2 regions of the Streptomyces sp. NPDC005438 genome follow, and region 1 is predicted to be linked to the other one. Evidence: riboswitches for the same ligand, from Rfam matches in the RefSeq annotation. Region 1 holds a riboswitch; the other holds the start of a gene.
The links. A riboswitch is a leader RNA that binds a small molecule or an ion and turns the genes downstream of it on or off. The one in region 1 is predicted to bind S-adenosylmethionine.
Positions count from the first base shown of each region.

Region 1 (14,966 bases):
CCACCGCCACCTCCTCGTTCAACATCGGCAACACGGCCGGCCCCTGGCTGGGCGGCCAGGTGATCGACGCCGGCTGGGGCTACCCGGCGGTGGCCTGGACGGCGGCGGCCGTGGCCGCCCTGGCCACCGGCGTCGTCCTCTGGGCCCGCGCCCTCCACCACCGTGACCGGGGAGGTCCCGGCTCCACCGTGGTCGCCGGCGTCTCCCCCCAACGCGAACCCACCCCCACCCCGGGGCGCGGAAAGGTGTCCGACCACCCGGGCTAGCGGCCGGTCACGGTTCCCCACGCTGGCCCGCACGAAGCCGGCCGGGGCCCGGCCCCGGGTACGGAGCCGAGGTCCGGCAACGGTCACCGAACGCGGACCAGCGGACTGGTCACGGTCACCCTGGTAGGGCGAACCCGCCAGCTCAGGCCACCCCCTCGGGGCAAGCACTCCGCCACCCCCTCGGGCTCAGCGGACCGGTCACGGTCAGCCCATCACAGGGGCACCCCTGGGGGAGCGCCCACACCTCCCGGGCCAACACCCTCAGGGTGGACCAGGCACACGCGTGGGGCCTGATCGATCGAGTAAAGCTCGAAGAACTCCATGAACGTGTACAGGTAGTTGAGGACGACTTCCTCGAAGGCGAACCCCTGGACCTGCGGTGCGAGGCGATCTGGACCAGTTGCTCGTGGCATTACAGTGCCAACCACCACCGCCCGCTCGGCGAGTTCGTCGACCGTATGCAGCGCATGGTCAGCCCGGGCGGTGTGTTCGGCGCGGAGTTCATGATGCCCGTCGAAAGACGCCACCACATGATCGAGCACTACACCTCCCCGGAACGCCTGCACCACCACTTCCTGGGCGACTGGGAAGTCCTGCTCACCCTGCACACCGACAGGTTCACCGAGCGGCCCCACATCGGCCGACTGCAGGACCACACCCACCGCATGGGCCTGCTGATCGCGGCCCGGACGTCCACCTCCACCGACCACTTCCGAGAGAAGGACAGATGAAGCACGAATACGAGGCGAAGTTCCTGGCCGTGGACGTCGCCGGCTTCCAGACCAAGCTGAGGGCCCTCGGTGCCGTCCGGGCGTTCCCCCGCGCTCTCCTCACCCGCAAGATCTTCGAGAACGACTCCTTGGACGGAGGAGCCTGGATCCGGCTGCGTGACGAGGGCACCCGCTCGACGCTCACGCTCAAGCAGGTCACCGACGCCACGACGATCGACGGCACCAAGGAGATCGAGACCGAGGTCACCGACCTGCACGCCATGGCCGACATCCTCCGCCGGGTCGGCCTCACCGAGGTGCGCTACCAGGAGAACTACCGCGAGGAATGGCGCCTGGGCGAGGTCGCCTTCGACTTCGACACCTGGCCCGACCTCCCCACCTTCCTGGAGATCGAGGGGCCCGACGAGGCGTCGGTACGGCAGGCCGCCGGGCTGCTGGACCTTGACTACTCCGAAGCCCGCTTCGGCAGCGTCGACGAGATCTACAAGAGCGAGGCCGGCCGTGACATCCTCGCCGAGCCCACGCTTCTGTTCTCCGACGCCGAGAAGGAGCAGGACGCTTCTCCTTCGACCAGAAACCGTTGATCACGGGGCCGACGAGCGCCGCTGACGTAAGTCGCCCTACGGCACTCGGTGATCCCCGGGATCACCGAGTTCGCCCGAGGAAGACCGCGCGCACCAGCAGCCATCGAAGGCGGCAACGGATGGGGGCGACGTGGCCCAACACCCGTACGCAGCAAACGAGTTACCCCTCGACAGGGCCAACCTCGACCACACCCACCCCGAGGCGGGCGGAGGTGGACCCACGGGCCAGCCCAGGCACCCACCCCGGCAGAGGCGCCACCAGTGGAGGGGAGCCCCGGCAGGCTCCCGACAGGCAGCCCCCCGCCCGCACCCCGACGGGCATGGTGGCCCCGGGCTCCGGTCACGGCGAGCGGGGGTCGCTCAGGGGGTGCCCGCCGGGGACGGGCCCCGCGGGGTACCGGCGGCGCCGGTGGGGGTGCCGGCGCGAGGGGGGCCGCGCCGTTTGGGGCGCCGTAGTCCGGCACCGGTGAGCCGGCGCAGCAGTTCCTTGCTGCCGACCTCCACCGCGCCCAGCCGTACCGCGTCCTCGTACCACTCCGACGGCAGGTCGTAGTGGTCGCGGTCGAAGGCGCGGGGCGGGCAGCCGAGGGTGGCGGCGAACCGGTGGAGTTCCTCGTACGACAGGTCGCTGACCAGGTGCGACCAGAACCGGCCGTGGCCGGGCCAGCGCGGAGGGTCGACGTAGACGGTCATCGGCGGGGGTCAGGTCAGCCGGGCGGCGAGGGAACCCACCCGGGCCACGGCGGTGGAGGTCTCCGGGCAGACCCAGTGCGGGTCCTCGCCGAGTTCCGGCTCCACACCCAGCGGATGCAGGTCGTTGCCCTGGCAGACCGGGCACAGTGGCCAGCGGCCGTAGCGGTCCAGCAGGGCGTCCTGGACGTCCTGGGCGACCAGCCCGGCGACGTACCCCCGGCCCTCCGGCCACTGTTCCGCCCACCAGCGGCGGTGGCTGACGGCCTCTTCGACGAGGGAGACCACGTTGGCCGTGGCGACGTCCCCCACCGTGAGGTCGGCCAGGATCAGGGCCCGGGCGCGGTGTAGTGCCTGCTCCAGTGTCGGTCCGTGCTGTGGTGTGGAGGCTTCCATCCCTCCATTGCACCAGAACCGGGGCCCGAACGTACGGGGTTGACCAGCCTCTCCGGGCCGGTCAGAGGGGTTGACGGACTCCGGGGCTGGAAATACCTTCCTCCTGTGACCCATCCAGTGAAGGAAAGTTTCGCCACTGCCTCCCCACCCGTGGTGCCACAGTCTCCCCCGGCCCCACGGCGTTCCTCCGCCACGCCCTCCGGCCCGCCCGGACCCGCCGCGCTCGCCGCCAAGGTGCGCACCATGGCCCCGTCCATGACCCGCTCCATGCAGCGCGTCGCCGAAACCGTCGCCCAGGACCCGGCCGGCTGCGCCCGGCTGACCGTCACCGGGCTCGCCGAACGCACCGGCACCAGCGAGGCCACCGTGGTCCGCACCTCCCGGATGCTGGGCTACCCGGGCTACCGGGACCTGCGCCTGGCCCTCGCCGGCCTCGCCGCCCAGCAGGAGTCCGGTGCCGCCCCCGCCGTCACCGCCGACATCGCCGTCGACGACCCCATCGCGGAAGTGGTCACCAAGCTCGCCCACGACGAGCAGCAGTCCCTGGCCGACACCGCCGCCGGGCTGGACACCAGCCAGCTGGAGGCGACCGTCGCCGCCATGGCCACCGCCCGCCGGGTCGACATCTACGGTGTCGGCGCCTCCGGGCTCGTCGGCCAGGACCTCGCCCAGAAGCTGCTGCGCATAGGCCTGGTGGCGCACTGCCACACCGACCCCCACCTGGCGATCACCACCGCCGTGCAGCTGCGCCCCGGTGACGTCGCCGTGGCGATCACCCACTCCGGCCGCACCGTCGACGTGATCGAACCCCTCCGGGTGGCCTTCGACCACGGCGCGACCACGGTGGCGATATCCGGCCGGCCGGACGGTGAGGTCAGCCAGTACGCCGACCACCTGCTGGCCACCTCCACGGCCCGGGAGAGCGAACTGCGGCCCGCCGCCATGTCCAGCCGTACCGGCCAACTGCTGGTGGTGGACTGCCTGTTCATCGGTGTCGCCCAGCGCACCTACGAGTCGGCGGCGCCCGCGCTGTCCGCCTCCTACGAGGCCCTGGCCCACCGGCACAGCCCACGTCAGCGCTGAGGTCCTGTCCGCCTCGGTGAAACCCCGTCGTTGACCACGAAAGTTGACCACGAAAAGAGCCGCAGCACACATGACCTCCGAATCCGAGTCTTGGCCGTACGGGATCGGAACCACGGGTTCGAGCGACGGACCCGGACCCGAGGATCTGCGCGCGCAGCTGGACAGCCTCACCACCGAGGCGTTCCGCAGCGAACTGGCCGAGATCGACCAGCTGCCCACGGTGGAGATCGCCCGGCTGATGAACGCCGAGGACGCCTCCGTACCGGGAGCCGTGGCCGCCCAACTGCCCACCATCGCGGCGGCCATCGAGGACATCGCGGAACGCATGGCACGCGGTGGACGGCTGATCTACGCCGGCGCCGGCACGGCCGGGCGGATGGGGGTACTCGACGCCAGCGAGTGCCCGCCCACCTTCAACACGGCCCCCGGCCAGGTCCGGGGGCTGATCGCTGGCGGCGCCTCCGCCCTGGTCACCTCCAGTGAGGGCGCCGAGGACAGCCCCGAGCTGGCCGCCGAGGACCTGGACGCCCTCGGCGTGTGCGAACGGGACACCGTGGTGGGCATCTCCGCCTCCGGCCGCACCCCGTACGCGGTGGGCGCCGTGGAGCACGCCGGCCGACGCGGGGCACTGACCGTCGGGCTCTCCTGCAACGAGGGCTCGCCCCTGGCCGCCCGCGCCCGCCACGGCATCGAAGTGGTCGTCGGCCCCGAGCTGCTGACCGGCTCCACCCGGCTGAAGTCCGGCACCGCCCAGAAGCTGGTGCTCAACATGCTGTCGACGATCACCATGATCCGGCTCGGCAAGACCTACGGGAACCTGATGGTCGACGTACGGGCCTCCAACGACAAGCTCCGGGCCCGGTCCCGCCGCATCGTGGCCCTGGCCACCGGGGCCGGCGAGGAGGAGATCGAGCGGGCCCTCGGCGAGACCCGGGGCGAGGTGAAGAACGCCATCCTGTGCGTGCTCGCCGGAGTCGACGGCGACACCTCCGAACAACTGCTGCGGGACGCCGACGGCCACCTGCGGGTCGCCCTGCGCCAGGCGGCCAACCAGCCCAGCAACGGCGCCGCCCGACGCGGCTGAGCCACCCCCTCCCCCACGGCCTCGTACCCCGGCGCTGTCCGGGGTACGAGGCCGTCACGGTCCCACGGGGGGGTACCGCGCGTGGGCCCCTCAGCCGCGCCGCAGCATCAGCAGGGCCAGGTCGTCGTGGACCGGGTCCTCCTCCACCCCCGCGACCAGGTGGTCGGCCAGCGCCCCCAGGTCCCAGCCGCCCGGGGCACGGTGGGCCCCGCACCAGTCGGCCAGCCGCCGTACCAGGTGCTCCACCGACCGCCCGTAGTCCTCGCCCCGGCGCTCCACCAACCCGTCGGTGTACAGCAGCAGGGTCGCCCCCCGGGGAAGGGGATGGCTGACCACCGGGTACGGGCCCCGCCCGAAGGTCCCCAGCGGCAGGCCCCCCGGCCCGTCCAGCTCCCGCACCCGCCCGTCCGGCTCCAGCAGCACCGGCAGGGCGTGACCGGCCCGGGCCAGCCGGAACCACCCGCCGTCCGGCGACAGTTCGGCCACCGCGCAGGTGGCGAACCGCTCCGTCTCCAGCTCGGTGAGCATCTGGTCGCCCTTCACCAGCAGCTCCTCCGGCCCCGGCCCCTGGGCGGCGTACGACTGCATGGCCACCCGCAGGTAGCCCATCACCGCCGCGGCCTGCGCGCTGTGCCCCTGCACGTCCCCGATGACCAGCAGCACCCGCCCGTCCGGCAGCGGCACCACGTCGTACCAGTCACCCCCCACCTCCAACCCCTCGGACCCCGGCAGGTACCGCACCACCAGGTCCACCCCGTCCAGTTCGGGCACCCGCCGGGGCAGCATCATCCGCTGGAGTTCGGTCATCTGACCCCGCCGCTGGTCCAGGGTCCGCGACCGGTCCAACGCCTGGGCCAGCACCCCGGCCACCGACTCGCACAGACCCCGGTCCTCCTCGCCGAAGTCGTGCGGCCGGTCGAAGCCCAGCGCACACACCCCGACGGTGCCCTCCTCGGTCACCAGCGGCAGGAACGCCCAGGCCTGCTCCCAGTCCTGCGGAGGGAAGTCCTCCCCGTACGTCCGCAGGTACTCCTCACGGGTCGCCAGGTAGTGCGGCCGATCCACCAGCACCGCCCGGGCCGAACCGAACCTGCGCCCCGCCCGGTTGATCAGCCGCACATGGATGCGCTGCTCCTCCTCGGTGAAGCCGTGGCTGCCCACGATCTCCACCTGCTCTCCCTCCAACACCAGCACCACCAGGGTGCGGGCACCCAACGCGGGCAGTACGGCGGCGGACGCGGCCTCGATGACCTCCTGGGTGGACAGCGCGCCGGTGACCCCCTGGGTGACCCGAACGACGAAATCCCGCCGCGCCGCCTCCCGCACCTCGCGCCGCCGCTCCTCGGTACGGTCCCGCACGACGCCCGACACCCCCTGCGGGCGGCCCCGGGCGTCATGGAGCACCCGCCCCTCGGCGGCCACCCACCGGACGGTGCCGTCCGGGCGCCGTACCCGGTAGCGGGAACGGAACCTGCCGCTGTCCACACCGTCCGCCAGGTCCCGTTCCACGTCCGATACGTCCTCCGGGTGCAGCGCCCGGAAGAAGCTCTCCACCTGTTCGTCGAACAGGTGCGGCTCCACCCCGAAGAGACGGCAGGTCCGCTCGTCCCAGATCAGCCGGCCGGAGTCGAAGTCCCAGTCGAAGACGCCCAGTTCGGCGTTAGCCATCGCCAACTCCAACCGCGCGCTACGGCTCCTTCCGTCCACCGTCCACAACCCGCCCGCCGGGTCCTCCCCGGCCTCGCCGACGTGAGCGGTCGGGGCACTCTCGGCGTCCCCGGCGCCTGCGGTGTGCGCGGCACCCCCGGCGTCCCCGGCTTCCGCCCGGTCACGCCCACCGGCCCCGTCCAGCCGCCGTGCGCCCAGCGCGCACAGCAACCGCAACTCCTCCCTCAGCCGCCGCCCCGGCTCCTCGGGCGGGTGCTCCACCAGCACCACCCCCACCAGCCGCTCCCCCACCATCAGGGGCAGACAGTGGAAGGCCACCGGCCGGAAGAAACTCGCCACATCCGGGTACGGCACCCGGAAGTACTCCGCCGGCGTGAACATCGCCCGCCGTACCCGGGCACAGCGGGCCACCGGCAGTTCGGCGCCCGTCGAGATCCGACGGAACCGTTCCAGGGCCCCCGGGTCGTACCCCCGACCCGCCGCCAGCCCCAACCAGCGGGAGTCCGTCAGGAGGTAGACCACACCGTTGCGGCCGGGAACACGGGCCAGGCAGGCGTCCAGCAGGACACCGGGAACGCTCGCCGGATCGGCCTCGTCCAGCAGGCCCAGCGCCAGGGTCACCGCGCTCCTCCCGCGGGTCAGCGGGACCCCGGGCTCCCTCTCGGGCGTCGAGCCGTCCGTTGTCCGCACCGTGGTCCACCTTCGCGGAGTGACGCTCCGCCCCTGGCGGGGCGCTTCGCCGGCAAGAATAGGCGTTACGCGGCTTTTCCACCCGTTCGAGAGGGCACCCCTTCCGGCCGGGGACACCCCTCCCCAACCGCCACCCCCATCGCCACCCCCGCCCCTCGGCACCCCCTGCCACGGCCCCCGCCGGCTTCCCGGGCGAGAGGGTCCGGCGGCGGCACCCCGAGGGGGCGGGCCCCCCGACCTCGCACCCTCCGGGTGGGCGGCCCGGCTCGCCACGAGCGGCCGAGGCGGCGGAAAGGTCAGGCCGGGCGGGCCGGGCCGGCAAGCTCGGCGCGGAGCCGCATCGGGATACCCCAGCACGGGGCAGGCCCTCGACCTCGCTCGGCGAACCCCGGGGCGGACCATCACGTTCCGGTCACCTTCGACGATTCCGAAGGGCGTACCAACCCCCTCCGCCGACCAGGAGTGTTCCCCTCACGGCAGGTGCGCCCGAAGACCATGGGCGTTGACATGCTCACGGCGCCACCGGGACGCTGGGCCCCGCCAAGCACTCCTGCGTACCGCGACCGAGCGGTCACGCACCGACCAAGGAGAGCCATGAACCGCAAAGCCCTCGTCGCGGCGGGTGCGGGTCTCGCCCTGCTGACCCCCCTGGCACCGGCCGCCGCATCGGCCGTCCAGGGCCAGGACGCCAAGCCCACCGCCCGAAGCCAGGACGGGCCCAGCGCTCAGGCCATCAGTCGCGCCACGGTCATCAAGCGGGCCAAGACCTGGTTGACCGCCAACAACGGCTCCCAGGTGCCCTACAGCCAGAGCAAGACCTTCCAGGGCTACCGCACCGACTGCTCCGGCTACGCCTCCATGGCGCTGAAGTACGGCAAGCCGGGCACCAACACCGTGGGCCTGGCGACCAGCGACTTCACCTCGAAGATCAAGATGGCCAACCTGAAGAAGGGTGACCTGGTCATCGACGCCAAGGGCAGCAACACCACCCGTCACGTGGTGATCTTCGAGAAGTGGACCAGCTCGGCGAAGAACAAGTACTGGGCCTACGAGCAGCGTGGCGGTCACGGCACCGACCACCGCAAGCTCACCTACGGCCTCGGCAGTGACGAGTTCGACGCCTACCGCCCCAAGAAGTACTGAGCGGGACCCCGAGAAAACCACCGCACCACTCGACCGAGGGGGCGGCCCGGAACCACTTCCGGGCCGCCCCCTCGGTCCTGCCTCCTCCCGCCACGGGCCGCCCCCGGAGCGATGCCCCCGGCCCGTGTCACGTCCGTGGCACCCGCGCCCGTCTGGTGGCTGTCAGCGGAACGAGCCGAGGAGGACGGAACGACGACCGCACGGCAGACCGGCCGGCCACCGCGTGGGGGTACCACGGCCCGCGCCCGGCGGACGCCCGAGGGGCCACCGACCCAACAGCGCGCGGACGGCCACCCGAAGAAGCCACCCCGGGCACCCCACCGGCACGCGCCGTGCCGTATCAACGCCGAAGGGCGGCACCCCGGTTGAGGGGTGCCGCCCTTCGGGTCACGGCGGACGCCGATCCATCCCGGAGAGGGTGGATCAGAAGCCCATGTCGCCGCCCATGCCACCGGTCGGGTCGCCGGCGCCGGCGGCCTGCTTCTCCGGCTTGTCGGCGATGACGGCCTCGGTGGTGAGGAACAGCGCCGCGATGGAGGCCGCGTTCTGCAGAGCGGAACGGGTCACCTTGGCGGGGTCGATGATGCCCTCGGTGACCATGTCCACGTACTCGCCGGTGGCCGCGTTCAGGCCGTGGCCGACGGTCAGGTTGCGCACCTTCTCCGTCACCACACCGCCTTCCAGGCCGGCGTTGACGGCGATCTGCTTCAGCGGGGCCTCCAGGGCGAGCTTGACGGCCTGCGCGCCGGTCGCCTCGTCACCCTCCAGCTCCAGCTTCTCGAACACCGAGGTGGCCTGCAGCAGGGCCACGCCACCACCGGCGACGATGCCCTCCTCGACGGCGGCCTTGGCGTTGCGCACCGCGTCCTCGATGCGGTGCTTGCGCTCCTTCAGCTCCACCTCGGTGGCGGCACCGGCCTTGATGACGGCCACGCCGCCGGCCAGCTTCGCCAGACGCTCCTGGAGCTTCTCGCGGTCGTAGTCCGAGTCGGAGTTCTCGATCTCGGCGCGGATCTGGTTGACCCGGCCCTGGACCTGCTCGCTGTCGCCGGAGCCGTCGACGATGGTGGTCTCGTCGCGGGTGATGACGACCTTGCGGGCGCGGCCCAGCAGCTCCAGACCGGCGTTCTCCAGCTTGAGGCCGACCTCCTCGGAGATGACCTGGCCACCGGTGAGGATGGCGATGTCACCGAGCATGGCCTTGCGGCGGTCGCCGAAGCCGGGGGCCTTGACGGCCACGGACTTGAAGGTGCCGCGGATCTTGTTGACCACCAGGGTGGACAGGGCCTCGCCCTCGACGTCCTCGGCGATGATCAGCAGCGGCTTGCCCGACTGCATGACCTTCTCCAGCAGCGGAAGGAGGTCCTTCACGTTGCCGATCTTGGAGTTGACGATGAGGATGTAGGGGTCCTCCAGCTCCGCCTCCATCCGCTCCATGTCGGTGGCGAAGTAGGCGGAGATGTAGCCCTTGTCGAAGCGCATACCCTCGGTGAGTTCCAGCTCCAGACCGAAGGTCTGGGACTCCTCGACGGTGATGACGCCTTCCTTGCCGACCTTGTCCATGGCCTCGGCGATCAGCTCGCCGATCTGGGCGTCGCCGGCGGAGATGGAGGCGGTGGAGGCGATCTGCTCCTTGGTCTCGACCTCCTTGGCCTGCTCCAGCAGGGCCTCGGAGACGCGCTCGACGGCGGCCTCGATACCCCGCTTGAGGGCCATCGGGTTGGCGCCCGCGGCGACGTTCCGCAGGCCTTCCTTCACCAGCGCCTGGGCCAGGACGGTCGCGGTGGTGGTGCCGTCACCGGCGACGTCGTCGGTCTTCTTGGCGACCTCCTTGACCAGCTCGGCGCCGATCTTCTCGTAGGAGTCCTCAAGCTCGATCTCCTTGGCGATGGAGACACCGTCGTTGGTGATGGTGGGGGCGCCCCACTTCTTCTCCAACACGACGTTCCGGCCCTTGGGGCCGAGGGTGACCTTGACGGCGTCAGCGAGCTGGTTCATACCGCGCTCAAGGCCGCGCCGTGCCTCCTCGTCGAACGCGATGATCTTGGCCATGTGAAGGGTCCTCCCTGGAGGGTCCCTCCCATACCGACGGCCCGGCCCGGACGGCGCCCACACTCGGGCACCCCCTGCGAGGACCACGGGGGAGGTTGGGTTCGATACGGACCGCGCTGGCGCCCGCGACGGACGGCCCACAACCCGGGCGGTTCCTTGCTCCCACCCGGTTCGCCGGCCTCACCGACCCGGTCCTTCTTTGTCACTCTCACTCGCAGAGTGCTAACGCCAATGATTAGCACTCGCCCCCCGAGAGTGCAAGCGCCTCCCGGTACGCGCACGCGTGAGGACCCGCACCCCGTGGGTGCGGGTCCTCAACTCACGCAGTGTGGCCGACGCTTGGGACATGGGGGCGCGCCAGGTCGCCTCTCAGGTCAGTGACGTCTCAGCCGGTGGCGTTCAGCCGGTCACGCGGACCATGTCCGCCTGCGGCCCCTTCTGCCCCTGCGAGATCTCGAACTCGACTCGCTGACCTTCTTCCAGGGTGCGGTAGCCGTCCATCTGGATCGCGCTGTAGTGGACGAACACGTCCGCACCACCGTCGACCGCGATGAAGCCGTACCCCTTCTCCGCGTTGAACCACTTGACGGTGCCCTGAGCCATGCCTAACTCCCCTATTACTGGCCCTTGCGCGGGTCAGCACTTCGCGGACCCGGGTCAGACCTCACCTCCGGCGTACCGAAAAGGCCCGCCAGAACTGTCGACCGCGGCTGAATGTATCTGGACGGGAGCCCGCTGCAACAGGTCGTCGCGGCGAGCAAATCCAGTCACCCGGCGATAGCGGAAACCCCCAAAGAGCGGATAAGTAGGGCAGATTGGGCCGGACAATTAAGCCTTTCTCGGCAATCCCGGCAAGCAATTCCCTCGGAAGTTCACCGGGAACGCGTAACCCTCTTCCGTCGCAGCGTGGACACTTGACCGCTCCGCGTACGGAAGCCCCCACCCTACCCGCCCTCCGAACATGCGATGAACATGCGACGACCCCCTCCATCACCTGGAATGGAGGGGGTCGTTCCCCAAGTGAAACGATGATCCCGAAGAATGCGATCTCCGCGACAACGGCCGAATCCTTATGCTTGCCGCGTCGCCAAATGGGCAGCCGCCTCTCACCCTTCCGTCCACCGGTGCCGCGAGAGGCCCGAACAGCCGCCCCGCACAGCACCAGCACCGGCCCGCGAGCGCCCGGCGAGGTACCGGAAGGGGCTCAGCAGCCCCCGGCGACCGCCGGAATGATGGAGATCCCGGCCCCGTCCGGCGTGGGGGTCTCCAGGCCGTCGGAGAACCGCACGTCGTCGTCGTTCACATAGACGTTCACAAAGCGGCGCAGCTTTCCCGAATCGTCCAGAACGCGGGCCCCGATACCGGTGTGCCGCCGATCAAGATCGGACAGCACCTCGGACAGGGTCGTCCCCTCGGCCGACACCTCGGCCTGGCCGTCGGTGTAGGTGCGCAGAATGGTCGGAATACGAACGGTGACGCTCATCGAAAAGCTCCCTTGGTCTGTCCTGGGGTGAGTCTGCACCCGGGTTCGGTCCTGTCTGGGCAGCGCGCCCGGGCCGCCGCGTACGCCCTTCCACGAGCGGCCCGGCGCGGTACGAACGGCGGTTCTCGGCGACCGCGGTGGTCAGGAGAGCCCCGCCGCGCGGAAGGCCTCCAGGTCGGGGCGGATCGTGGCGGTCGGGCCGCTGTCGGAGACCGCGTTCAGCGTCTTCAGCCCGTCACCGGTGTTCAGCACCACCGTGGTGAGCGACGGGTCCAGTCGCCCCTCCTCGATCAGCCTGCGGGTCACGCCCACCGTCACACCGCCGGCGGTCTCCGCGAAGATCCCCTCGGTACGGGCCAGCTGCCGGATCGCGTCCACGATCCGCGCGTCGTCCACGTCCTCCACCGCGCCGCCGGTACGGCGGGCGATGTCCAGCACATAGGGGCCGTCCGCCGGGTTGCCGATGGCCAGCGACTTGGCGATGGTGTCCGGCTTCACCGGCCGTACCACCTCGTGGCCGTCCTTGAAGGCCCGCGACACCGGGGAGCAGCCCTCCGCCTGGGCGCCGAAGATCCGGTACGGCCGGTCCTCCACCAGGCCCAGGCGCACCAGCTCCTTCAACCCCTTGTCGATCTTGGTGAGTTGGGAGCCGGAGGCGATCGGCACCACGATCTGGTCCGGCAGCCGCCAGCCCAGCTGCTCGCAGATCTCGTAGGCCAGGGTCTTGGAGCCCTCCCCGTAGTACGGGCGGAGGTTGACGTTCACGAAGCCCCAGCCCTCGCCAAGCGGGTCGCCGATCAGCTCGGAACAGAAGCGGTTGACGTCGTCGTAGTTGCCCTCGATGCCGACCAGGTCACCCCCGTACACCGCCGCCATCACGACCTTGCCCTCCTCCAGGTCGTGCGGGATGAACACACACGACCGGAAGCCGGCACGGGCCGCCGCCGCGCCCACCGCGCCGGCCAGGTTGCCGGTGGAGGAACACGACAGGGTGGTGAAGCCGAAGGCGCGCGCCGCCTCCACCGCGATGGCGACCACGCGGTCCTTGAACGAGTGGGTGGGGTTGCCCGAGTCGTCCTTCACGTGCAGTTCCCCGGTCACCCCCAGTTCGGCGGCCAGCCGGTCGGCCCGTACCAGCGGGGTGAAACCGGGGTTGAGGTTGGGCTTGGCGGCCACGTCCGCCGGGACGGGCAGCAGCGGGGCGTACCGCCAGATGCTGTGGGGGCCGGACTCGATGCGGCGCCGCAGTTCCTCCGGGTCGCCCTCGGGCAGCTCGTAGGCGACCTCCAGTGGGCCGAAGCAGGAGCCGCAGGCGAAGATCGGGCCCAGCGGGAAACGTTCCCCGCACTCACGACAGGACAGCGCGGCGGCGGGCCCCAGGTCGACGGAGGTGGCGGAGGTGGTGGTCTTTTCGGCAGCTTGCACAGCCATGAAGGCGAGGCCCTTTCTCCTCATCTTCCCCGTGACGTATCTCGCCTACGGGCCGGAATTGGCACCTTCCCCACGACCACCTCAGGAGGGACGACCACCGGCGTGCGGCTGGCGGTCCCACCTGTGCGGCCCTGCCGGACCACGTCGCGGGAGGGTTGCCGGGGCTTCAACGGGCCGTTCCCTCTGCCCCTCTGGATGAGCGGTATGGCACCGGCGGGCCGACCGCCGGGCGTTTGTCCCCGACCCCGGAAGCTGGAGGGGTCAGGCATTGCCCAGACTGTAACCGAAGCCGGGGAAGACCGAACAAGACGTCCGAACACCGAGATACGACACGAGACGGACCCCAGACCGGGGCACGGAAGGGGAGCGCACGGTGCTGCCAGAGGTACGACGATGGCTGACCGAACGGTCCTGGTCGGTGACCGACCGGTCGACCGAACAGCTGCTGGCCGCCAAACGGGCGGCCGGCCCCCGGGGCACCGTGTCCGTCGTACTCCCCGCCCTCAACGAGGAGCACACCGTCGGGGACATCGTCACCACCATCCGTCAGCGGCTGATGACCGACACCTGCCCGCTGGTCGACGAACTGGTGGTGATGGACTCCGGCTCCACCGACCACACCGCGAAGGTCGCCGCCGAGGCGGGCGCCCGGGTGGTCGCCCGGGACGAGGTGCTGCCCGGCCTGCCCGCCCACCCCGGCAAGGGCGAGGTGCTGTGGCGGTCGCTGATGGCCACCCGTGGCGAGGTCATCGCCTACGTGGACGCCGACCTGCGCGACTTCTCCCCCGCGTTCGTCACCGGCATCGTCGGGCCACTGCTGACCGACCCCGGGCTCCAACTGGTACGGGCCACCTACGACCGGCCCCTGGAACTGGACGGCGTCCCCCTGACCGAACGCGGAGGACGGGTCACCGAACTCGTCGCCCGCCCCCTGATCAACCTGCACTGGCCCCGGCTCGCCGGCTTCGTCCAGCCGCTCGGAGGGGAGTACGCCGCCCGCCGCGAACTGCTGGAGCGGCTCCCCTTCCCGGTCGGCTACGGCGTGGAACTCGGCCTCCTCATCGACAGCCTCCACCTGGTCGGCTTGGACGCCCTCGCCCAGGTCGACGTCGGTACCCGGCGCCACCGCCACCAGGACGACCAGGCCCTCGGGCGGATGGCCGCCGCCATCTACCAGACCGCGCGCCGACGGCTCACCGACGAGCCACGGCACCTGCCCCACACCGCCCTCGTACAGTTCCGGCGCGCCACCGACGGCACCCCCCTGCCGACCACCCACCAGCTCAACACCGAGGAACGGCCCCCCATGGCCAGCGTCCCGGAGTACGCGGCCCGCCGAGCCGCCTAGGGTGCGCCGCTCGGATCCCCGCGAGGCGCGCGTGCGGCGTCACCGGGCGCACCGCACCTCGCCGCGTTGAGGCGGTGGCGGTCGGAGTCGTCGTGGCGCCGCATCGACTCCGCCTCCGCCCTGCCGTGTCCCAGGGCCCACGACACCAGAAGGCGCTCCCTGATCTCCCGAGATCCAAACGACCCACCCCGACCCGGCCCCCGTGGCGACGGCTCTACGTCGGGGAGGGCCGACGCGGTACGCGGGGCCGGGCGTCGAACGGTCGCGAGACCCTGGGGCGGCCGGGGCACGGTCGGGACATCGGCCACCCCGGGCAG
Region 1 covers NZ_JBEXEP010000001.1:335,387-350,352, reverse strand. Annotated here, with positions in the region: gene ABZT14_RS01395 (Cmx/CmrA family chloramphenicol efflux MFS transporter) at 1-266, shown strand, start outside; gene ABZT14_RS01390 (SAM-dependent methyltransferase) at 533-997, shown strand; gene ABZT14_RS01385 (CYTH domain-containing protein) at 994-1,581, shown strand; gene ABZT14_RS01380 (DUF4031 domain-containing protein) at 1,942-2,274, opposite strand; gene ABZT14_RS01375 (hypothetical protein) at 2,284-2,667, opposite strand; gene ABZT14_RS01370 (MurR/RpiR family transcriptional regulator) at 2,821-3,750, shown strand; gene murQ (N-acetylmuramic acid 6-phosphate etherase) at 3,821-4,834, shown strand; gene ABZT14_RS01360 (SpoIIE family protein phosphatase) at 4,925-7,123, opposite strand; gene ABZT14_RS01355 (hypothetical protein) at 7,787-8,335, shown strand; gene groL (chaperonin GroEL) at 8,759-10,387, opposite strand; gene ABZT14_RS01345 (cold-shock protein) at 10,787-10,990, opposite strand; gene ABZT14_RS01340 (MoaD/ThiS family protein) at 11,592-11,870, opposite strand; gene thrC (threonine synthase) at 12,012-13,301, opposite strand; SAM riboswitch class I at 13,319-13,503, opposite strand; gene ABZT14_RS01330 (glucosyl-3-phosphoglycerate synthase) at 13,675-14,649, shown strand.

Region 2 (14,966 bases), on a different contig from region 1:
GGACGACCCGGAGGCGATGATGCGGCACACCGAGGAGTGCCGTTCCCGGGGAATCCCCTTCGGCGCCGACTTCTCCCAGCAGATCGCCCGCATGGACGGCGAGGAGATCCGGGGCCTGGTGCAGGACGCGACCTACCTGTTCACCAACGAGTACGAGGCCGAACTCGTCGAGTCCAAGACCGGCTGGACCTCGCAGGACATCCTGAGCCGGGTGGGCCACCGCATCACCACCCTCGGCAAGAACGGTGTCCGCATCGAGCGTGACGGCGAGGAGCCGATCACCGTCAGCTGCCCCCAGGAGGACGCCAAGGTCGACCCGACCGGTGTCGGCGACGCCTTCCGCGCCGGCTTCCTGTCCGGTCTGGCCTGGGGCGTGAGCCTGGAGCGCGCCGCCCAACTGGGCTGCATGTTGGCCACCCTGGTGATCGAGACCGTCGGCACCCAGGAGTACGAGCTGTCCCGGGCCCGCTTCATGGAGCGGTTCACCAAGGCGTACGGCGACGAGGCGGCCACCGAGGTCAGCGCCTTCCTCAAGTAACCGTCAGGAGTCCCGGCTCCACCACCGGGTCGGCCGGTCCTGGGCTCTCGGCTCAGGACCGGCGGCGTACCCGGTACTCCGTACCGCTGACGCCCTCGAAGTGCTGCCCCCGCATCTCGCACCAGGCGGGGATGTCCAGCCGGGCCGCCTCGTCGTCGGCCAGCACCCGCACCAGTCCGCCCACCGGCACCCGGTCGATGACCCGGGCCAGCTCGATCACCGGGATCGGGCACCGGCGGCCCAGCGCGTCCACCGTCAACTCCCGCCGCTCCGCGTCCGGTTGCCCTTCCTCGGGCCCGACCCGCGCGCCCCGGTCCTCCTCCTGGCCCGGCCCGCCGAGGTGCTGGCGCACCGAGGCCACCGCCCCGGGCAGCACCGTCAGCAGCCGCTCCACCTCCTCGGTCGGCGTCCCCACCGGCAGCGACACCCGTACGTTGCCCTCGGACAGCACCCCCATCGCCTTCAGCACATGGCTGGGCGTGAGCGTGCTCGACGTGCACGAGGAGCCGGAGGACACCGAGAAACCCCGCTCGTTCAGGGCGTGCAGCAGGGCCTCCCCGTCGACATAGAGACAGGAGAAGGTCACCAGGTGCGGCAGCCGGCGTACCGGATCGCCGACCACCTCGGTGTCCGGCACCACCCGGGGTACCTCCTCCCGCAGCCGCTCCACCAGCGACCGCAGCCGCCCGGCCTCCGCGTCCGCCTCCTCCCGCACCGCCCGCAGGGAAGCCGCCGCCGCCACGATCGCCGGTACGTTCTCCACCCCCACCGCACGGCCCGACTCCCGCTCGTCACGGGGGCCCGGCACCGCGAAACGGGTGCCCTTGCGCACCACCAGCAGGCCCACCCCCGGCGGCCCGCCCCACTTGTGGGCGCTGCCGGTCAGCAGCGACCAGTCACCCTCCACCGGCCCCCAGGGCAGCGACTGCGCCGCGTCCACCAGCAACGGCACCCCCAACTCCCGGCACCGCCCGGCCACTTCGGCCACCGGCTGCACGGTGCCCACCTCGTGGTTGGCGGACTGGAGGCAGGCCAGGGCGGTGTCGGCGGCCAGCGAGGCCCCGTACACCTCCGGGTCCACCCGTCCGTTCCGGTCCACCGGCACCTCGGTCACCGTGCCCCCGCCCCGCTGGTGCGCCTCCCCGGCGTGCAGCACCGCCGAGTGCTCCACCGCCGAGTACGTCAGCCCCCGGCCCACCCGGGAGCGGCCGGCCAGGGCACCGGCCACCCCGGTGTGCAGCGCCTGGGTGCCGGAGGAGGTGAAGCTCAGCTCGTCCGGGCGGCACCCCACCGCCTCGGCGGCGGTCTCCCGGGCGGCGTCCAGCAGCATCCGGGCCCGGCGCCCCTCCCGGTGGAGCCGGGCGGGGTCGGCCCACCCCTCGTCCAGGGCGGCCGTCAGGGCCTGTCGGGCGACCGGGTGCAGGGGAGCGGCGGAGGCGGTGTCGAAGTAGGGCACGCCGCCACGCTAGCCCGCCGTCGTGGACCGGGCCACGGGCCTCGGCGGCCGGTTCCGCCAGGGTGCCGCCGAGGGCCGTATCACCGGGCTGACCACGGAGGTTGACGGTCACCGATCCGTCGGCGCCACCCCATCGGAGGGGGTCGCGGCGCGTTGGGCACCCTCCCCGCGCGACGCCAAATAGCGTCCAGTAGGGTTTGGTCCGCATAAACATCAAACCCTGCCCGTGCCAGGGCCGGCGCCCGACCACCACCAAGGCCGAGCCCGGCTGAGCGGGCGAGACCCTCGGGAAGGCGCTACGTGAGTCCCAACGGCTCCGACCTCCCCCACCGCCTGTCGGGCGTGGGCGGTACCCCCATGTCACGGCGCCCCTTGCAGCGGAAGCTGCTGCAGGCGCTGACTGTGGGCCTGGTCCTTGTGACCGCTACCGGGTGCACCTCCAAGGACTTTCCTCGGCTCGGTATGCCGACGCCCGTCACGGACGAGGCACCGCGGATTCTCCACCTGTGGCAGGGCTCGTGGGCGGCGGCGCTCGCCACCGGCGTGCTCGTGTGGGGCCTGATCCTGTGGAGCGTGATCTTCCACCGGCGTTCGCGCACCAAGGTCGAGGTCCCGGCACAGACCCGGTACAACATGCCCATCGAGGCGCTCTACACCGCGGTCCCGCTGGTGATCGTCTCGGTGTTCTTCTACTTCACCGCCCGGGACGAGGCCAAGCTGCTGGAGACCTCCGCGAAGCCCACCCACGTGGTGAACGTGGTCGGTTTCCAGTGGAGTTGGGCCTTCAACTACATGGAGGACGTGGACGGCGACCCGTCCACCTCCCAGGCCCAGTCCAAGAAGGAACTGTCGGCCATCCCCGACCGGATGATGAAGAACGTCCCCAAGGGTGCCGAGGGCGTCTACGACGAGGGCGTGCCGGGTACCCGCAACCCCCAGAACGGCAACCCGGGTCCCACCCTGTGGCTGCCCAAGGGGGAGAAGGTGAAGTTCATCCTGACCTCCAGGGACGTCATCCACTCCTTCTGGGTGCTGCCGTTCCTGATGAAGCAGGACACCATCCCCGGGCACACCAACACCTTCGAGGTGACTCCCAACAAGGAGGGCACCTTCCGGGGCAAGTGCGCCGAACTCTGCGGCGTCGACCACTCCCGGATGCTGTTCAACGTCAAGGTCGTCTCGCCGGAGCGCTACCAGCAGCACCTGAAGGACCTGGCCAAGAAGGGCAAGACCGGCTACCTCCCGGCGGGCATCGCCCAGTCGAACGCCGCCAAGAACGCGGAGACGAATAACCCGTGAGCATCCTCAACGAATCCCAGGGTGCCGCAGCGGCCGAGGGCTCCTCAGCCCAGCCGCCGGTGCGCCGCAAAGAGCCGGGCAACGTCGTCGTCAAGTGGCTGACCACCACCGACCACAAGACCATCGGCAGCCTGTACCTCATCACCTCCTTCGCCTTCTTCGTGGTCGGCGGTGTGATGGCGCTGCTGATGCGCGCCGAACTGGCCCGCCCCGGCACCCAGTTGATGTCGAACGAGCAGTTCAACCAGGCGTTCACCATGCATGGCACGGTCATGCTGCTGATGTTCGCCACCCCGCTGTTCGCCGGCTTCGCCAACTGGATCATGCCGTTGCAGATCGGCGCGCCCGACGTGGCGTTCCCCCGGCTGAACATGTTCGCTTACTGGCTCTACCTGTTCGGCTCGCTGATCGCGGTGGGTGGCTTCCTCACCCCGCAGGGCGCCGCCGACTTCGGCTGGTTCGCCTACTCCCCGCTGTCGGACGCGATCCGCTCCCCGGGAGTGGGCGCCGACATGTGGATCATGGGCCTGGCGCTCTCCGGCTTCGGCACCATCCTCGGCTCGGTCAACTTCATCACCACCATCATCTGTATGCGGGCGCCGGGCCTGACCATGTTCCGTATGCCGATCTTCACCTGGAACGTGCTGCTCACCGGTGTGCTGGTGCTGCTGGCCTTCCCGGTGCTGGCCGCCGCGCTGTTCGCCCTGGAGGCGGACCGTAAGTTCGGGGCACACGTCTTCGACGCCGCCAACGGCGGCGCGTTGCTGTGGCAACACCTGTTCTGGTTCTTCGGCCATCCCGAGGTGTACATCATCGCGTTGCCGTTCTTCGGCATCGTCTCCGAGGTCATCCCGGTCTTCAGCCGCAAGCCGATGTTCGGCTACATCGGTCTGGTGGCCGCCACCATCGGTATCGCCGGTCTGTCGGTGACCGTGTGGGCGCACCACATGTACGTCACCGGAGGGGTGTTGCTGCCCTTCTTCTCGTTCATGACCTTCCTGATCGCGGTGCCCACAGGGGTGAAGTTCTTCAACTGGATCGGCACCATGTGGAAGGGGTCACTCAGTTTCGAGACACCGATGCTGTGGACCGTGGGCTTCCTGATCACCTTCCTGTTCGGTGGTCTGACCGGCGTCATCCTGGCCTCGCCGCCGCTGGACTTCCACGTGTCGGACACCTACTTCGTGGTGGCCCACTTCCACTACGTGGTCTTCGGCACCGTGGTGTTCGCGATGTTCGCCGGGTTCCACTTCTGGTGGCCCAAGTTCACCGGCAAGATGCTGGACGAGCGGCTGGGCAAGATCACCTTCTGGACCCTGTTCATCGGCTTCCACGGCACCTTCCTGGTGCAGCACTGGCTGGGCACCGAGGGTATGGTCCGTCGGTACGCCGACTACCTCGCGGCGGACAACCTGACCGCGCTGAACACGGTCTCCACCATCAGCTCGTTCCTGCTGGGCCTGTCGATCCTGCCGTTCTTCTACAACATCTGGAAGACCGCCAAGTACGGCAAGCCGGTGGAGGTCGACGACCCCTGGGGCTACGGCCGTTCGCTGGAGTGGGCGACCTCCTGCCCGCCCCCGAGGCACAACTTCCTCACCCTGCCCCGTATCCGCTCCGAATCCCCCGCCTTCGACCTCCACCACCCGGAGATCGCCGAGCAGGACCAACTGGAGAACACCCACGCGGGCGAGAAGGCGCTGGCCGGCGGCAAGGAGGGCGACAAGTGAAGTTCCAGGGCAAGCTGTTCGTCGGGCTGGCCGTCTTCGTCCTCGCGGTCGCCATCGTCTACGGGCTGTGGTCCAAGGAGCCGGTGGGCACCACCGCGCTGTTCCTGGCCTTCGGGCTGACCCTCATGATCGGCTACTACCTCTGGTTCACCGCGCGTCGGGTCGACGTCGGGGCGCAGGACAACGAGGACGCCGACGTGGCGGACGACGCCGGCGAGTTGGGGTTCTTCAGCCCCCACAGCTGGCAGCCCCTGGTGCTGGGCCTCGGCGGGGCCTTCGCCTTCCTGGGCGTGGTCTTCGACTGGTGGCTGCTGTACTTCTCCCTGCCGCTGCTGCTGATCGGCGTCTTCGGCTGGGTCTTCGAGTACTACCACGGTGAGAACCAGAACCAGTGACAGCACGGGTCCCGCGCCCCCACGGGCGGGACCGGCACGGTAGGGCCCCGGAGTGATCCGGGGCCCTACCCGTTTGTACGCGCTTGCCGGGCCGTGGGCCGGAGTTCTTCCTAACGTGGCCGCATGAGCCACAGAGCACATCGCCGGAAGGCCATAGCCAGCGCCCTGATACTGGCGCCCCTGGCGGCGGGGCTGACCTCGTGCGGCGACTCCTCCCACCCGCAGTCCGCCGAACCGTACGACGCGGTCGACCAGGTCGACATGAGCGCCCCCGACAACAGTCGGACCGTGGACTCCAGCAAGCCGCTGGTGGTGACCGCGAAGGGCGAGGACCGAATATCCGACGTGGTGGCTCAGGACGCCTCCGGGCGTCATCTGGCGGGCCGCCTCAACCGGGACGGGACCCGTTGGCACAGCACCGGACCGCTGGCCGCCGGGGTGAGCTACACGGTCCGGGTCAGCACCGAGACCGACGGTGGAGCCCCCGGCCAGCGCGTACTGCGCTTCCGCACCAAGCCGGCCACGGAGGACCGCCTCAAGGTGTCCTTCGGACCCAAGTCGGGGGAGTACGGGGTCGCTCAGCCCCTCACCGCCAAGCTGAGCCAGCCGGTGCGCAACCGTCAGGAGCGCCGCACGGTCGAGCAGGCCCTCAAGGTCGAGTCCACCCCCGCCGTCCAGGGCGGCTGGCACTGGGTCGACGGCAAGGAGGTCCGCTTCCGGCCCCGCGAGTACTGGCCGGCCCACACCAAGGTGACCGTACGGTCCACCCTGGACGGGGTACGCGTCCGTCACGGACTGCGTGGCGGGGAGAGCAAGCCGCTGTCCCTGACCATCGGGGAACGGGTCGAGGCGACAGCCGACGCCGGCAGCCACCAGATGCTGTTCAAGAAGAACGGCAAGGTCATCAGGAAGATACCGATCACCACCGGCAAGGCCGGCTTCCGTACCCGTACCGGCACCAAGGTCGTCCTGGAGAAGCAGGCGTTCGTACGGATGCGCGGCACCAGCGTGGGCATCGCCGAGGGCAGCGCCGACTCCTACGACCTGCCGGTGCACTGGGCCACCCGGCTCACCTGGAGCGGGGAGTACGTCCACGCCGCCCCCTGGTCCGTGGGTTCCCAGGGCGCGGACAACGTCAGCCACGGATGCACCGGGATGAGTACCGAGAACGCCAAGTGGTTCTTCGACCACGTCCGACCCGGCGATCCGATCACCCACCGCAACACCGAGGGCGAGCCGATGACCGGGTTCGACAACGGCTTCGGCGACTGGAACGTCAGCTGGGAGAAGTGGAAGGAGGGCAGCGCCCTCGGGGACCACGGAAAGTCACACCGGGCACCCGGGGCATCCGCCAGGCTCCAACCCGAGCTGTGACCGGCGGGGCCGCGCGCGGTTCCCGCGCTCCCGCCCCAGACGGGTCGCCCCGCCCGAGCGGCGGGGCGGCCGGGACGGTGACCGTCCACCCTCCTCCGGGCGGTCACCGTCCACCTCTGCGCGGGCCCTCTCTGCGGGCGTCACCGCCCGGAGGGGGTCAGGCCTCGGCCAACTCGCGGCTGCCGCGCAGCAGCTGGGCCAGGCCGTCGGCCAGGGCCACCGGGTCGATGGGGTGCGAGACCGCCGCCTCGGCCCGGCTCCAGGTCGCCAGCCAGGCGTCCTGGGGGCGTCCGATCAGCAGCATCACCGGCGGGCAGTTGAAGATCTCGTCCTTGATCTGACGGCACACCCCCATGCCGCCGGCCGGCACCGCCTCGCCGTCCAGCACACAGACGTCCACCTTCAGCTCCTCCAGGGTGCTCAGCACCGCGGGCATGGTGGCGCACTCCACGTACTCGACCTCGGGCACGTCCCCGGCGGGCCGCCGCCCGACCGCCAGCCGCACCTGCTCGCGGGTGTTGGCGTCGTCGCTGTAGACCAGCACCGTGGCGGTCCGCTGCATTGGTTCCTCCTGGAGTTGGGCCCTACAGACACGGCATCGGGTCAGGGAGCCGATGCCTCGGATGCTACTTGGTCACCCCCGGGGCCGACAGCGCCGCCCCACCCCCGGTGGGCGGGCGCGGGGGCGCCGTCGGGGAGGGTGTGCCGGTCACCCCGACGGCGACCGCGAGCGGGGCGCGCGAGGCCCCGACGCGCCCCGACGCGCCTCCCGCGAGGGTGGCCGACGCCGGTGCCCGACGCGGGCGTGGAGGGGGACCGCCACCGGGGTCGCCGGCAAGTCGAATGACCTTGCCGGGCGGGGTGTTTGAGCTGACCAGAGGGCATGGACACACCGAAGAGCACCCCCCGGAGTGAGGGCGGGATAAGGGACCGACATAATGTCGGTCGTGGCGACAGCAACAGCAGTAGACACCGGGCACGCGCACCCCTCGGTCAACCGACCGAACCTCACCAGCGTCGGAACCATCATCTGGTTGAGTTCCGAGCTGATGTTCTTCGCGGCCCTCTTCGCGATGTACTTCACCCTGCGGTCGGTGACGGGTTCCGAGTACTGGAAGGAGCAGGCCGATCTGCTCAACCTTCCGTTCTCGCTGACCAACACCACGATCCTGGTCCTCTCCTCGCTCACCTGCCAGCTCGGCGTGTTCGCCGCCGAGCGCGGTGACGTGAAGAAGCTGCGGATGTGGTTCATCGTCACCTTCGTCATGGGGTCCGTCTTCATCGGAGGTCAGGTCTTCGAGTACACGGAGCTGGTCGAGCACGAGGGCCTGTCCCTCTCCTCGGACCCGTACGGCTCGGTGTTCTACCTGACCACCGGCTTCCACGGGCTCCATGTGACGGGAGGGTTGATCGCGTTCCTGTTCGTCCTCGGTCGGACGTACATGGCGCGGCGCTTCACCCATCACCAGGCCACCGCGGCCATCGTCGTGTCCTACTACTGGCACTTCGTCGATGTCGTGTGGATCGGCCTGTTCGCCACCATCTACCTGATCAAGTAGTGGCTCGGGCCCGACCTGACGGGCTTGACGGCCAAGCAGCAGTCAAGAAGCAGCCAGAAGCATCGACGCAGAAGATCCTGACACCGGGGTAATCCGTGAAAAAGCTCTCCGCACGACGGCGCCATCCGCTGGCGGCGCTCGTCGTCCTACTCTTCGCGCTGGCGGTCACCGGGGGGCTGTACGCCGCTTTCTCCCCCGCCGGTGAGGCGAAGGCCGAGAACACCTCGGCACAGTCCACCGCCATCGAGGAGGGCAAGAAGCTCTACGCCGTCGGCTGCGCCAGCTGCCACGGGACCGGCGGACAGGGCACCACCGACGGCCCCAGCCTGGTCGGCGTCGGTGCCGCGGCGGTGGACTTCCAGGTCTCCACCGGCCGGATGCCCGCCCAGCAGCAGGGCCCCCAGGCGCCGAAGAAGAAGAAGGCGTACGACCAGGCCGAGACCGACCAGCTCGCCGCCTACATCGCCTCCCTCGGCAGTGGACCCGCGGTGCCCGAGAAGGGCCAGTACAACCCGGAGGGCGCGGACATCGCCCGGGGTGGCGAGCTGTTCCGCAACAACTGCGCGCAGTGCCACAACTTCACCGGTGAGGGCGGCGCCCTCACCCACGGCAAGTCCGCTCCCGACCTCGGCGACGTGGACGCCAAGCACGTGTACGAGGCCATGTTGACCGGCCCCCAGAACATGCCGTCCTTCCCCGACACGGTGCTCAAGCCGAAGGACAAGAAGGACGTCATCGCCTACCTGAAGAAGGTCAACAGCAAGGAGTCCGAGACCCCCGGTGGCTTCAACCTGGGCGGCTTCGGTCCGGTCAGCGAGGGTCTGTTCGGCTGGGTCTTCGGACTGGGCGCCCTCGTCGCCGTCGCGGTCTGGGTCGCGGCGCGGACCGCAAAGGCGAAGAAGTCATGAGTAGCGAGACTGGATCCCACAACGTGTCTGACGACAACCTGCCCGAGGCGCAGGACCAGGCCCCGGGCACGGTGGCGACCAAGGACGGCGACCCCTTCGCCGATCCGGGTCTGCCTCCGCACGAGCACCGCGTCCAGGACATCGACGAGCAGGCCGCCAAGCGCTCCGAGCGCACCGTGGCCCTGCTGTTCCTGATCTCGATGGTGGCCACCGTCGGGTTCATCGCCTCGTTCGTGGCCTTCCCGATCGACAAGATCATCCACGTCTGGCCGTTGGGCAACATCAGCGCGCTGAACTTCTCGCTGGGACTGTGCCTCGGGGTGGCCCTGCTGGGCATCGGCGGCGGCGCCGTGCACTGGGCGCGCACCCTGATGTCGGACCACGAGATGGTCGACGAGCGGCACCCGATCTCGGCCGAGCCCGAGGTGCGGAGCAAGGTCTTCGAGGACTTCAGGGAAGGTGCCCAGGAGTCGGCGCTCGGTCGCCGCAAGCTGATCCGCACCACGATGTTCGGCGCCCTGGCGCTGCTGCCGCTGTCCGGCCTGGTGCTGCTGCGTGACCTGGGCCCGCTGCCCAAGAACAAGCTCCGGCACACCATGTGGGAGAAGGGCAAGCTGCTCGTCAACGAGAACACCAACGAGCCGCTGCGTCCCGAGGACATCTCCGTGGGCTCCCTGACGTTCGCCCGGCCCGAGGGGCTGGAGCACGACGACGAGGACTTCAACAAGGAGATCGCCAAGGCGGCCCTGATGCTCGTACGGTTGGAGCCGAAGGACATCAAGGACAAGCGGGAGCTGGACTGGTCCCACGAGGGCATCGTGGCCTACTCCAAGATCTGCACCCACGTGGGGTGTCCGGTCAGCCTCTACGAGCAGCAGACGCACCACGTGCTGTGCCCCTGCCACCAGTCGACCTTCGACCTCTCCGACGGGGCCAAGGTCATCTTCGGCCCGGCCGGGCACGCGCTGCCGCAGCTGCGGATCAGCGTCAACAAGGACGGCTATCTCGAAGCGCAGGACGACTTCGCGGAGCCGGTTGGCCCGAGCTTCTGGGAGCGCGGATGAGTAACGCAACCGACAACAGGCAGAAGCCCGCGGCCGGCGAACGGGTGGCCGACTGGGCCGACGGCCGGCTGGGCATCTACACCCTGGCCCGCACGCAGATGCGGAAGATCTTCCCGGACCACTGGTCCTTCATGTTGGGCGAGATCTGCCTCTATAGCTTCATCATCATCATCCTCACCGGCGTCTACCTCACCCTGTTCTTCAACCCGAGCATGGGCGAGATCGAGTACCACGGCGCCTACGTCCCGATGCAGGGCGTGCGGATGTCGGAGGCGTACGCCTCCACCCTGGACATCAACTTCGAGGTCCGTGGCGGTCTGCTGATCCGGCAGATCCACCACTGGGCGGCGCTGGTGTTCCTCGCCGGCATGTTCGTCCACATGATGCGGGTGTTCTTCACCGGCGCGTTCCGCAAGCCGCGTGAGCTGAACTGGCTGTTCGGCTTCCTGCTGTTCGTGCTGGGCATGTTCACCGGGTTCACCGGCTACTCGCTGCCGGACGACCTGCTGTCCGGTACCGGTGTCCGGTTCATGGAGGGCGCGATCCTCTCCATGCCGGTGGTCGGCACCTACGTGGCGATGTTCCTGTTCGGCGGGGAGTTCCCCGGACACGACGTGATCCCACGGTTCTTCGCCGCGCACGTGCTGCTGTTGCCGGGCATCATGCTGGGCCTGTTGGTGGCCCACCTGATCCTGGTCTTCTACCACAAGCACACCCAGTTCGCCGGGCCCGGCCGCACCAACAAGAACGTGGTCGGAATGCCGTTGCTGCCGGTGTACATGGCCAAGGCCGGCGGCTTCTTCTTCCTGGTCTTCGGGGTGATCGCGGTGATCGCCGCGACCTTCACCATCAACCCGATCTGGGTGCTGGGGCCGTACCGACCGGACCACGTGTCCACCAACGCCCAACCCGACTGGTACATGGGCTTCTCCGAGGGACTGATCCGGTCCATGCCGGGCTGGGAGGTCAACCTCTGGGGCCACACCCTGATCCTCGGGGTGTTCATCCCGCTGATGATCTTCCCCCTGGTGCTCGCCACCATCGCGGTGTACCCGTTCATCGAGTCCTGGGTCACCGGCGACAAGCGGGAGCACCACCTGCTGGACCGGCCCCGGAACGCCCCGACCCGTACCGCCTTCGGCGCCGCGTGGATCAGCTGGTACTTCGTGATGCTGGTCGGTGGCGGCAACGACCTGTGGGCCACCCACTTCCACCTGTCGATCAACGCGATCACCTGGTTCGTACGGATCGGCTTCTTCGTGGTGCCGGTCGTGGTGTTCGTCATCACCCGGCGGATCTGTCTGGGCCTCCAGCGCCGGGACAAGGAGAAGGTCCTGCACGGGAGGGAGTCCGGCATCATCAAGCGGCTCCCGCACGGCGAGTTCATCGAGGTGCACGAGCCCCTGTCGCAGGAGCAGCGCCACACCCTCACCGCCCACCAGCAGTACCAGCCGCTGGAGGTCGGCGAGGAGGCCGACGAGAACGGGGTGCGCCGCAAGGTCGGCCCGGCCACCAGGCTCCGCGCCCGGCTGTCCCGGGGCTACTACGGCGACCACGCCCAGGTCTCCAAGCCCACCGTGGAGGAGTACGAGGAGATCACCAGCGGCCACGGCCACCACTGATCCCCCGACCCACTCGACCCGGGCCCGGTCACCCCTCCTCGCGAGGGGCGGCCGGGCCCCGTCGTGTGCCCGGACTCCCCGGGGCACGACGGGGAGCCCCCCGCTGCGGACCGGGTGCCCGACGGGTGCCGCCGTGCCGGGTGCCGGTGGATAGTCTTGCGCCCACGGGTGTGTGTCCCGTGTCTTCCACCGACCCCAGGAGTACCCCATGAGCAGCTTGGTGCCCCCCGCAGGAGGCGACACCACGGCGGCCCGGTCCTGGCCCGACCTGCTGGGCGCGCTGCTGGCCGGTAGGGACCTCAGCGCGGAGGACACCGCCTGGGCCATGGACCGGGTGATGAGCGGTGAGGCCACCGGCGCCCAGATCGCCGGCTTCGCGGTGGCCCTGCGGGCCAAGGGTGAGACGGTGGAGGAGATCACCGGCCTGGTGCGCACCATGTACGAGCACGCCTCCACCATCGAGGTGCCGGGCCCCGCCGTGGACATCGTGGGTACCGGGGGAGACCGGGCCCGTACCGTCAACATCTCCACCATGTCCGCGATCGTGGTCGCCGGCACCGGGGCCACCGTGGTCAAGCACGGCAACCGCGCCGCCTCCTCGGCCAGCGGCGCCTCGGACGTGCTGGAGAAGCTGGGCGTCAACCTGGAACTGCCGGTGGACCGGGTCGCCCCGGTGGCCGCCGAAGCCGGGATCACCTTCTGCTTCGCGGTCCGCTTCCATCCCGCGCTGCGCCATGTGGCCGCCGCGCGGCGGGAGTTGGGGGTACCGACCTTCTTCAACTTCCTGGGACCGCTCACCAACCCCGCCCGGGTGCGGGCCCAGGCCACCGGGGTCGCGGACGCCCGGATGGCCCCGATCCTGGCCGGGGTACTGGCGGCCCGGGGTTCCTCCGCCCTGGTCTTCCGGGGCGACGACGGGCTGGACGAACTGACCACCACCGCGACCTCCACGGTGTGGGAGGTGCGGGAGGGGCAGGTGCGCCAGCAGAGCTTCGACCCCCGCGACGTGGGTCTGGAACTGGTGCCGGTGGAGGCCCTGCGGGGCGCGGACGCCGCGTACAACGCCGACGTCGCCCGCAGGTTGCTGGACGGGGAGCGCGGCCCGGTGCGGGACGCGGTGCTGCTGAACTCCGCCGCCGCGCTCACCTCCCTGGAACCGGCCGACGGGCCGCTGGAGGAGCGCCTCGCCTCGGGGATGGCGAAGGCCGCCGACTCCCTGGACTCGGGGGCGGCGAAGGCCGCCCTGGAGCGCTGGGTGAGGGCCAGTCACCACTGACGCGGAGCGCCGGCCCGGGGGAGTGCTTCCCCGGGCCGTTCCCGTCCCGGCCCGCCCCCACCGCCGTACGCCGTGGGGGCGGGCCGTGCCGCGTCCGGGCTCGTCCCGGGTGTGACCAAGCCCTCGCCGTCCGGGGGAAGGACGCCGGTTTCCGGCATACCGCCGCTGTGGCATACTCGCGGCAGGTCACGAGCGACAGCGATCAAGGCCCCGGCCCGCTGTCCGGCAACCCTCCGTCCGTGGCGGGGTGCCCCGGGTGATGACCGGGCCGTACGACAGCAGGGTCTACGGCAAGCGCGGACCCCTCGCACACTCCAGGGGTCCTGGTGACGAGGGAGATTCCCGTGAGCAAGCGAATGTCCTAGGCCTGACGCGCCCCCGCTCGGTTTCCGGCGACCGTACGCCGAAGGTGCCGAGCCACTGGTTCGCCTCAGGCCCGTTCACCCGGCCCGCCCCTCGTGGTCGCGGCCGTCTCCCTCCTCGTACGCCCGCCTCGTGGGCCGCCTCCGCCCTCGCGTGGACGCCGCCCGCCGCTCCACAGGAGTTATGTCATGCCTTTTGTTGATTCCTCCGCCGTGCTCTCCGCCTCCGCCCCGTCCACCGTGGAGTGTGACAACGAGGCCCAACCGGCCGTACTGGGCCGGGGGGTGAGGGTGCCGCTGGTGACCGGTGGCGAGGTGGAGTACGCCGCCCTGGACTACGCGGCCAGCGCCCCCGCCCTCCGGCGGGTGTGGGACGAGGTCGCCGCGTACGCCCCGTACTACGCCAGCGTCCACCGGGGTGCCGGCTACCTCTCCCAGCTGTCCACCGACCTGTACGAGCGCAGCCGCCGGACCGTGCGGGACTTCCTGCGCTGCCGCGACGAGGACCAGTTGGTGTTCACCCGCTCCACCACCGACTCCCTCAACCTGCTGGCCTCCGCCCTGCCGGCCGACACCCGGGTGTGGGTGTTCGAGACCGAGCACCACGCCTCGCTGCTGCCCTGGAGCGCCCACCCCACCACCGTGCTGGCGGTACCCCGCTCCGCCCGGCAGGCCGTCGAACAGCTCCGGGAGGCGCTCGCCGAGGCCCCCGAGGGACCCAAGCTGCTGTGCGTCACCGGGGCGTCCAACGTCACCGGAGAGGTCTGGCCGGTACGGGAGCTGACCGAGGTGGCGCACCGCCACGGGGCCCGAGTGGTCCTGGACGCCGCCCAGTTGGTGCCGCACCACCCGGTGGACGTCCGCGCCTGGGACGTGGACTGGATCGCCTTCTCCGGCCACAAGCTGTACGCCCCCTTCGGCGCCGGGGTGCTCGCCGGCCGCGCCGACTGGCTGGCCGAGGCCGAGCCCTACCTGGCCGGGGGAGGGGCCAGCGCCCAGGTGGCCAGGGGCGAGGACGGAACCCTGGAGGTCACCTGGCGGGAGGGGGAGGCCCGCCACGAGGCCGGTTCCCCCAACGTCATCGGCGCCTACTCCATCGCCGCCGCCTGCCGGGCCCTGGAGGACATCGGCTTCCCCGCCCTGGTCACCCGGGAGCGGGAGTTGCTGGAGCGGCTGCGTTCCGGTCTGGCGCGGGTGCCCGGGGTGCGGCAACTGTCGCTGTTCGGCGAGGAGTCGGACACCGGGCGGGTGGGGGTGCTGTCCTTCGTGGTGGACGGCTGGAACAGCTCCCACCTGGCCGCCGCCCTGTCCGCCGAGTACGGCATCGGGGTCCGGGACGGGCTGTTCTGCGCCCACCCCCTGCTGCGGCACCTGCTGGGCGCG
Region 2 covers NZ_JBEXEP010000003.1:164,524-179,489, forward strand. Annotated here, with positions in the region: gene ABZT14_RS08960 (carbohydrate kinase family protein) at 1-538, shown strand, start outside; gene ABZT14_RS08965 (aminotransferase class V-fold PLP-dependent enzyme) at 591-1,994, opposite strand; gene coxB (cytochrome c oxidase subunit II) at 2,295-3,293, shown strand; gene ctaD (cytochrome c oxidase subunit I) at 3,290-5,023, shown strand; gene ABZT14_RS08980 (cytochrome c oxidase subunit 4) at 5,020-5,418, shown strand; gene ABZT14_RS08985 (Ig-like domain-containing protein) at 5,542-6,792, shown strand; gene ABZT14_RS08990 (hypothetical protein) at 6,950-7,354, opposite strand; gene ABZT14_RS08995 (heme-copper oxidase subunit III) at 7,731-8,351, shown strand; gene ABZT14_RS09000 (c-type cytochrome) at 8,447-9,259, shown strand; gene ABZT14_RS09005 (Rieske 2Fe-2S domain-containing protein) at 9,256-10,323, shown strand; gene ABZT14_RS09010 (cytochrome bc complex cytochrome b subunit) at 10,320-11,945, shown strand; gene trpD (anthranilate phosphoribosyltransferase) at 12,154-13,221, shown strand; SAM riboswitch class IV at 13,406-13,524, shown strand; gene ABZT14_RS09020 (aminotransferase class V-fold PLP-dependent enzyme) at 13,773-14,966, shown strand, end outside.
Region 2: another riboswitch for S-adenosylmethionine. It lies ahead of ABZT14_RS09020 (aminotransferase class V-fold PLP-dependent enzyme); the one in region 1 lies ahead of thrC (threonine synthase).